3 linked regions of the Paraglaciecola psychrophila 170 genome follow. The protein of the gene in region 3 interacts with the protein of the main gene of each other region in a pairwise test. Links are inferred from orthologs where the notes say so. Each region holds a gene or a part of one and is shown on either strand. Other genes may lie near its edges. The genes, in order: C427_RS15965, pnp and srmB.

Region 1 (2,996 bases), 2.2 Mb from region 3 along the record:
ATGATTGTTCTGCAACCGCTTCACGAGCTTGGGAAATATCTTGCACTGCTATTTTGACGACTTTTTCGATTGATAACAATTCATTCTTTTTAGGCAGAACCCCTGAACTATTAGAAATATTTTCAGATGCTTTAGATGCAACTAATCCTGAGACCTTTTCAGCTTCTTGGTTCAAGAATGGAACTTTGGCTGCTTTATCTGGAACTTCAGGTTCTGGCTGCTGATCAGATAACATTTTTATGGTCACAGCATCATCTGGATACAATTTTAATAACATATTCGAATAACTTGCTGCGGCAGTGTCGTTGCCAGTGCCACGCTCTATCTTCATTGCCATCAACAGACTTTGTGGACTAATCTGGGCAATTTTTTCATAGCGTCTGAGTATAGCTCTAGCTTCTTGCCAATCTTCTACCTCAACTAACGAGCGAGCAAATAAAAACAAACTGTTAGCTCTACCAGGTTGATGATTAACCGCGTTACGTAAGTATTGAATTGCGTCTTCAGGTTGACCTTGACTTCTACTGCACAACGCTAAGTTTTCGTAAGTCTCAGCGCTGGAAATATAACTGCTGGTGTTCACTGCTTTAAGGAAATACTTTTTGGCTTTTTCATAAACACCATTTTGACATAAAAACGCACCATAACTATTCGCAATGTTAGCATTTTGGGGATCAAGATCCATAGCATATTGATATGCGTTTTCAGCTTGCTCTAACTCATTCACACTTTGATAATAATAAGCCATAGCAAAATTGGCGTCTGCTGATCTTGGTGCAAATTCTAATGCTTTATCTAAATTAAATTTTGCTTGTCTAAAGTTTCCGTTACTAAGGTACGTTAAACCCAGAGAAACGCGGGTTTTAGATGCTTTAATTTGATCAAAATTTTGGCCGTAATTTTGGTTACTTTGACTGGTGCAGGCGCTGAGCAGCATCAGCCCAATAAATACAATACTGAACATTTTTAGCATAGAGTTCATTAGGACCTGTTTGACATATTGTCGATAAAAATTTATTAAGTCATTTTGACTGAAATACTCTCGCCTTTCAGCTGTTTTTTCAACACTCTTTTGGTGCGATCCACCACTTCACCCACCAACTGCCCACAAGCAGCATCGATATCGTCTCCTCTAGTACGACGAACTACAACTATGAGCCCATATTCCATTAGGACTTTAGCAAAACGATCGATCCTCGAATTACTAGAACAGGTGTATGGCGAGCCTGGATAAGGATTAAACGGAATAAGGTTTATTTTACACGGGGTATCGGCCAATACCTTTGCAAGTGCATGAGCTTGGTCAGTGCTATCGTTAATCCCATTTAGCATCACGTACTCTACCGTTACCTTACCTTGGTTGGCGTTCGACTTAGCTAAGTATCTTCTGACACTGGCCAAAAACACCTCAATTGGATATTTTTTATTAACGGGTACTAGCACGTCACGTAATGCATTATCAGGTGCATGTAATGAAATAGCCAACGCTACGTCTATCTGGTCGCCCAACATATCAAGAGCTGGGACTACACCTGAAGTACTTAAAGTTACTCTGCGTTTGGATAAACCAAAAGCAAGATCATCCAACATCAACTCCATGGCAGGCACCACATTCTTAACATTCAGCAACGGCTCACCCATACCCATCATCACTACATTTGTGATCGGACGTTTGGCAGTATCATTATTCAGACCTATTGTGGTTGCGACTCGCCAAACTTGGCCAATAATCTCAGAGACTTTTAAATTACGATTAAATCCCTGTTGCCCCGTAGAACAAAAAGTACATTCAAGTGCACAACCTACCTGTGAAGACACACATAAAGTCGCTCGGTCGCCATCAGGGATCCAAACCGTTTCTACTTCTTGGCCACCTTCTAGCTTCAATGCAAATTTAATGGTGCCGTCGGCAGCAGTCTTTTGATATGCGATTTCTGGTGCTTTGACTTCACATTTGGCTTGAAGTTTTGCTCGCAAGGCTTTATTAAGATTACTCATCTGTTCAAAATCTGCCACGCCTTGCTGATAGATCCATTTCATGACTTGCTCTGCTCTGAAAGGTTTTTCTCCCATTTCATTAAAAAAGGTACGCAAACCTTCTCGAGTTAAATCAAGTAAGTTAATTTTTTTAGGTTGGGCAGATACCACTTCAGTTGACACAATAAACCTCAATACTTAAACGAAACTACTGCTATTTTAACCGATTACTCAGTTTTTGCAGCACATATAATAAATAACACAAAAGGGAGCCTAAGCTCCCTTTATCAAAACTGATTTAAGCTTAACGAGTGCGTGGGCAGATTTCTTCATCACTAAAGAAATAAGCAATCTCACGGGCCGCTGATTCAGGAGCATCTGAACCATGGCAAGCATTTTCATCAATTGAAGCTGCATAATCAGCACGTAACGTACCAGCTAGAGCATCAGCAGGGTTAGTTGCCCCCATTATTTCACGATTTTTCAAAACAGCATTTTCACCTTCTAACACTTGAACCATAACAGGACCAGATGTCATGAAAGAAACTAAAGCAGCAAAAAATGGACGTTCGCTATGCTCAGCATAAAACCCCTCTGCTTGCTCTTTACTCAAATGTAGCATTTTAGACGCCACTAATCTAAGGCCAGCAGACTCAAAACGGTTGTAAATACCACCGATAACATTCTTTGCAACTGCATCGGGCTTAATAATAGAAAAAGTTCGTTCTAAGGCCATTTTCTTTACTCCAGTATTAGTAATATTTCGTCTTAATATTTGGTCTTAATATTTAGTCCTAATGGACACGTAAATAGACACATAAATAGACACATAAAAATTCGCGCGGATTATATGCAATTAGACACCAAATACCTAGTATAGATTGCATATTATTCTGTTCTCCCTAAAATCAAGGTTGCCATAATTGTGAGACGAGGTGATCTTGATTAAATTTTTAGTGCTCATTCCTGTTGTGTTGTTTTTAATTTGGTTTATGTATTTGAAGAAAAAGGGCTATAGC
Region 2 (3,111 bases), 290 kb from region 3 along the record:
GCCCAGTCTTCTGCTGTACTTTGTGCCATATCGCTAAACGCGGCATGCTTGCTTGTAGCTTTGTCCATTTACTTTCTCCAAACGAATAGATTTAGAATACTAGCACTACTATTTATAGAAACAAGCGTTGCAGCCTCATCTGTTTTTCTGGAATGAATCTTAAATAGCTAGGTTATTACGTCTCGATTTTTTGGTGCTGTTATTAAATGTATGTAGCTATGATTGAGAGGATAATTAATTTTTCAGGCTGTACAACTATCAAGTATTGAGCGACATTCTTGCCAATTATTATATGAAGAGCTGCAAGCTAAGAGGAAAAGTGAGTTGCTCTATGTAACGGCGTCAATAAACGCAATAAATCACACTCTTTATAACAATAACAATAACAATAACAATAACAATAACTTTAAATGTTTGTTTTAGGTTGTTCAAGCATATTGACAGCAAGCCACTAACAGCCATAGCAGCACCAATAAACATTTGGAAAAGTTCAATTTTTTTGCAATAAAAAAGGAGCCTTTCGGCTCCTTTTTTAACAGTTAGACATGAGTCAACTGATTATTCATTACCTTCAGCAGCTTCTGGAGCAGCCGGTTTCTCAGTCAAATCTTTGATACTCAAACGTATACGATTCTGACGGTCAATTTCAACAACCTTAACGTCTAGCACTTGGCCTTCTTCTAAGAAGTCAGAAACCTTATTAACACGTTCGTGAGCGATTTGTGAAATATGTACTAGGCCTTCTTTACCAGGTAAAATTTCAACAAACGCACCAAAATCAACGATACGCGTTACTTTACCAGAGTAAGTTTTACCCGACTCCACTTCAGCAGTGACTTGCTCAATCTTAGCAATAGCAATTTGCGCTTTAGCTAGTTCAGTTGCAAAAATCTTAACCGTACCGTCATCTTCGATTTCGATATTACATTCAGATGCTTCAGTAATAGCACGGATCATCGCGCCACCTTTACCAATTACGTCACGAATTTTGTCTTTATCTACTTTCATTTTATAGATGCGCGGAGCGAACTCAGACATCTCTTCACGGTGACCAGAAATCGCTTGGTCCATCACGCCTAGAATATGCAAACGCGCTTCTTTAGCTTGTTTTAAAGCAACCTGCATGATTTCTTGAGTGATACCTTCGATTTTGATATCCATTTGTAAAGCAGTAATACCATTAGTAGTACCTGCCACTTTAAAGTCCATATCGCCTAAGTGATCTTCATCACCCAAAATGTCAGATAGAACCACAAAGTTTTCGTCATCTTTCACTAAGCCCATTGCAATACCCGCAACAGAAGCTTTAATAGGAACACCCGCATCCATCAATGCTAAAGACGTACCACAAACAGACGCCATTGAAGACGAACCATTTGATTCAGTGATTTCAGACACAACACGTACCACATATGGGAAATCTTGCTCAGACGGCATAACCGCTTGAATCCCACGTTTAGCTAGACGACCATGGCCGATTTCGCGACGCTTAGGAGAACCCACAAAACCAGTCTCGCCTACACAGTAAGGAGGAAAGTTGTAATGTAACATGAAGCGACTGTCTGTTTTACCACTAAGACCGTCAATCATCTGCGCGTCACGCTCTGTACCAAGGGTGGCAGCAACGATTGCTTGAGTTTCACCACGAGTGAACAAAGCAGAACCGTGAGTACGTGGCAACAAACCAGTGGCAACGTTAAGGGCACGGATCATCGCAGGATCACGACCATCAATACGAGGCTGACCAGCAAGAATACGTGAACGTACTACGTCACTTTCAAGGGTATGCATCATTTCAGATACTTCTTTGGCGTTTTGCTCTGCATCGCCAGCAACGATAGTTTCGACTGTTTGACTAGTCAAAGCGTTGATTGCGTCTTTACGCTCCATCTTGTCAGAGATCTGGTAGGCTTCTGTCATGCCAGCTTCAGCTAATTCTTTTACTTTGGTTTTAAGCGCAGTGTTTTCTGGAACGCCTTGCCAATTCCACGAAGGTGTATTCACCTCAGCAGCAAATTCAGCTATTGCACCGATAACGGTTTGTAATTGCTCGTGACCATACATAACAGCACCAAGCATCACTTCTTCAGATAAAATATCAGCTTCAGATTCAACCATCAATACTGCGTTTTTAGTACCAGCAACCACTAGGTCTAACTGACTAGCTTCAAGTTCAGAAGTACGGGTATTTAATACATATTTCTCATCAGTGTAACCCACGCGCGCCGCACCGATAGGACCATTAAATGGCATACCAGAGATAGCTAGAGCGGCAGACGCACCGATAAGAGAAATAATGTCAGTTGGGATTTCAGGGTTAGCTGAAACAACAGTGATGATAATTTGCACTTCGTTCATAAACCCATTTGGGAATAAAGGACGAATTGGACGGTCAATCAAACGAGACGTGAGTGTTTCGTATTCAGAAGGACGGCCTTCACGCTTGAAGAATCCACCAGGAATTTTACCAGCAGCGTAAGTTTTTTCTTGATAGTTAACTGTCAATGGGAAGAAGTCTTGACCAGGCTTAGTATCTTTTTTACCAACAACAGAAACCAATACACAAGTATCATCCATACTTGCCATTACAGCTGCGGTGGCTTGACGAGCGATTACGCCCGTTTCTAGAGTAACAGTATGCTGACCATACTGAAAAGTTTTAGTGATAGGAGTCATTTTTTTCCTTTAAATAATTTTCAAATTGTCCCACTTAGGACAATACTCTTTTTGCTTTCTATATATATCGCTTTCAAATGCGGCGCATAGTGTATACCCAAATAACTTCAAAATACACATTTCAGGATGAATTTTAAGGGATTAAAAGATGGTGAAAATTTGTTAATTGGGTTTGAATCAAAAATAGCCATCACAGGGCCTGACGGCTGGAGTAAATTCCTTTAAGAACCACTGGAAAGGTTCATAAATCATACATTTAATTGATCTGGGTATAATTGTTTTTTTTGAAAAACAGTCTATGGAATGGGAGTATGATTATGGGTTTTTACGTTCGTCTACAGATAAGAAAATTTACTTTCAGTGACAACTTTAATTATATACCCCGTGGACAAATGGAAACAATCGTAGCTAATTGCCACATATTTGCTAATTATT
Region 3 (3,099 bases):
ATACCCTCCTTTAGCATAATCCTGTCGATAAATTGCAGCAAGTGACATAAAGTGCGGAATTTGCCATAAAAATAATAAACAACCTAAAACCCATGCTTCAACGCCAAAATGATTGGTAGCAGCGGTCCAGCCCATCATTGGCGGGATTGCGCCTGGGATAGCCCCAGCTAAAATAGCGACAGTAGAGTAAGGCTTTAAAGGTGTGTAAATCAGAACGTAACTTGTCAAGGTAATTAATGCTAAACAAGCTGTTAATGAATTAACCCCATAATAAAGTAGCAACATGCCTGTTAAGGACCAAACAAGTGTAACTGTAAGTGCGTGTCCAGAAGATAGTCTACCCGAGGGTATTGGACGCTTGCGAGTTCTCAGCATTAGCGCATCTCGTTTACGCTCCCACCATTGGTTCAAGCCATTGGCTCCCATCGCAGTAAGTAAAGTACCAAACAGGAAACAAAAAATTTCAACAAAAATGAGTTGTGATACCCCTAAACCGTAGCCAATAAGGGCAGTAAATAACACCAATAAACACAGCCTAAACTTGCCCAATTGTAAATAAAGGTCAAATCGAGATTTAAGTGTCCACGTATTATTAATCAAAGGGCACCACCTGGTTGGATTACAATACTAATCACAAGATTAGGTTAAATCTGAATAATTGTCATAGTTTGTGTTCATTCATTTCCTAATAAAAAACGCCAATATTAGAATACAAGAGAGCGCATCACTGTATATGCTTTTAAAAATGCATAAGCAATTCCCTCGCCACTCCTTTATAATCCCTAGTAATTCCCAAGCCAACGATAAAACAAGGCTTAAACATACATGTTTGAACAATTAGAACTAGACGATGACCTGATCCACGCGGTGACGGACTTAGGTTATAAAGAGCCTACCAGCATTCAATCGCTGGTCATCCCAGAAGCCATGAATGGCAAAGATATTTTGGCCTCTGCCCCCACGGGTACCGGCAAAACAGCAGCATTTTTACTACCTGCTTGCCAATTTATATTGGATTACCCCAGACGCCAACCAGGTTCGACACGAATTTTAATCCTTACCCCTACTCGCGAATTGGCGTTACAAATTTTTGAGCAAGCTAAAGCTATCAGTAAATACGTGCCACATATTGCATGCGGCGTTATCACTGGTGGCATCAACTACGGTACTGATCGAGATTTATTAGAAAAAAACTTGGATATATTAGTCGCTACTCCTGGCCGCTTATTCGAGCATATCGAAAAAGAAAGCTTTGACTGTCGTGATATCGAATGCCTGATTTTAGATGAAGCTGACCGCATGTTGGATATGGGTTTTTCTCCCGTTGTAAACCAAATTGCCGCAGAAGCACGATGGCGTAAACAAACCATGTTGTTTTCAGCCACATTAGAAGGCACTGGTATCGCCCGTTTTTCTGATGAGTTGTTGAATGATCCGGTGGAATTAGAAGCCGATTCAAGTCGTAAAGAAAAAGGTATCATTCACCAGTGGATACATCTTGCAGATGACGCTAAGCATAAACTGGACTTGTTAACTCATATTCTGAGTACACAAGTAGAAACGGCCATAGTGTTTGTTAAAACTCGTGAACGGTTAGCGACTCTGGTCGGCCAGTTGCAGTCTATCGATATTGATTGCGTTTGGTTACAAGGTGAAATGCCTCAGGATAAGCGTAATACTGCCATGGAGCGTTTTCGCACAGGCGAAGTAAAGATATTAATCGCCACTGACGTGGCAGCTCGAGGTATTGACGTGGATAACATCAGCCACGTTATTAACTACGATATGCCTCGCACCGCAGATGTGTATGTGCACCGTATTGGTCGAACAGGACGTGCCGGAAACAAAGGAACGGCTATTTCTATAGTCGAAGCTCATGACATTGCCGTAGTACCCAAAATTGAACGTTATACCGAACAAGTACTAAAACGTAGAGTGATTGCAGCTTTGCGCCCAGCGAATAAAGAAGCTAAACCCCCTGCTAAGAAAAAAATCAGTAATAAGACTAAAAAAGCAGTGATTAAGGCCAAACGTAACGTCAAAATCAAAAAACGCAAAAATAAAGGTCGAGGGAAAAAGACTCCCTAAACTAAAAATGTCAGAAGTTTCTGATTACGCGTCTTGGCGAATTTCGACTAAGTTAAAGTTCGCCAAGGTGTCACCTACCACCATTATTTTACAGCGTCCCCAACTTTTAGGGATTTTCCATTCGGTAAATTCTGCAACGGTATACTTTTCTCTTTTGTTATCACAACGCAGTTCTACCGTATCAAGCGTACCTGCGATATCGCTAAACATAAAACGGTTACGACTAAGAGAATGCCACCAATCACCATTGCTACCTACTTCTCCTTGCACAACAATAAAATCTTGATTTTTTAAGACCTGTCGAGCTTGAGTTGCATATTTTTCTAGGACACTGACTGTTTTTTCATTATCAGGACGCTGCTCAATTTGTGCAAATGTCTGTAAAGCATCTGAAAATAATGATGCCTTTATTTCTAAAATAAATTTTTGATGTAAAAGATAAATGTAATACTGGTCGCCAACATACTCGCTGCTTTTATTAGAATAAACGACTCTCCTAAGACTGCTTAATTGAGTGTTTTCTTGACCTTGTGCTTTTGCAATCTCTGACTTCAACATCCAAAACCATGCATCTTCGTAACTATTCCAGATCTTACCTTCGCCCATTTGGGTAATAAGTTGTTCAGCTAAGACGATATTATCTGTTTTTAGTGCCTCATCCGCATTTTTATATTCCCTGACAAATCGTTTTCTTCCACCCTTTATTCCTCTATCTAGCTTGAAATCCATTTGCACACTATTACGGCACTGTTCGATTTTTTCTCCGTTGCGGATAGCTGGAGAATATTGCCATTGTTTAATCGCTCTCAAACTCGCTTTTTCAAAGCCACGAATGCCAGATGAGTCTTCGATAACAGGATCAACCACTGCTCCATTTGCATCTACAACAAAACTTAGCTTGACCCAACCTTCATTTCCATTTCGAGCAGCTTTAGTTGGGAATCTAGGTGAAACACGTTCGATAGGTTCAGCCGGAATAATACTCTCTATCCACTCAACGTTGGATGATGG

What was found.
Region 1: the proteins of srmB (region 3) and C427_RS15965 interact in binary tests that used the Escherichia coli proteins (3 or more experiments, as listed by UniProt). The link is inferred for Paraglaciecola psychrophila 170 from one-to-one orthologs.
Region 2: the proteins of srmB (region 3) and pnp interact in binary tests that used the Escherichia coli proteins (3 or more experiments, as listed by UniProt). The link is inferred for Paraglaciecola psychrophila 170 from one-to-one orthologs.

The regions. Positions count from the first base shown.
Region 1 is NC_020514.1:3,647,463-3,650,458, forward strand. The notes cover bases 90-2,922. They hold C427_RS15965 (bifunctional tRNA (adenosine(37)-C2)-methyltransferase TrmG/ribosomal RNA large subunit methyltransferase RlmN), read right to left. Parts: upstream 2,161-2,922; coding sequence 1,018-2,160; downstream 90-1,017. Other genes in these bases: pilW (type IV pilus biogenesis/stability protein PilW), read right to left, coding at 90-973; ndk (nucleoside-diphosphate kinase), read right to left, coding at 2,282-2,713. Also shown: more of pilW, read right to left, coding at 1-89.
Region 2 is NC_020514.1:1,744,204-1,747,314, reverse strand. The notes cover bases 118-3,065. They hold pnp (polyribonucleotide nucleotidyltransferase), read right to left. Parts: upstream 2,677-3,065; coding sequence 559-2,676; downstream 118-558. Outside these bases: C427_RS07590 (HD domain-containing protein), read right to left, coding at 1-68. UniProt on the Escherichia coli protein: Involved in mRNA degradation. Catalyzes the phosphorolysis of single-stranded polyribonucleotides processively in the 3'- to 5'-direction. Also involved, along with RNase II, in tRNA processing.
Region 3 is NC_020514.1:1,456,185-1,459,283, reverse strand. What follows is about bases 21-2,956. They hold srmB (ATP-dependent RNA helicase SrmB), read left to right. Parts: upstream 21-825; coding sequence 826-2,088; downstream 2,089-2,956. Other genes in these bases: C427_RS06300 (energy transducer TonB), read right to left, coding at 2,113-2,956; cyoE (heme o synthase), read right to left, coding at 21-600. In the rest of the region: more of cyoE, read right to left, coding at 1-20; more of C427_RS06300, read right to left, coding at 2,957-3,099. UniProt on the Escherichia coli protein: DEAD-box RNA helicase involved in the assembly of the 50S ribosomal subunit at low temperature. Exhibits RNA-stimulated ATP hydrolysis and RNA unwinding activity. Acts before DeaD.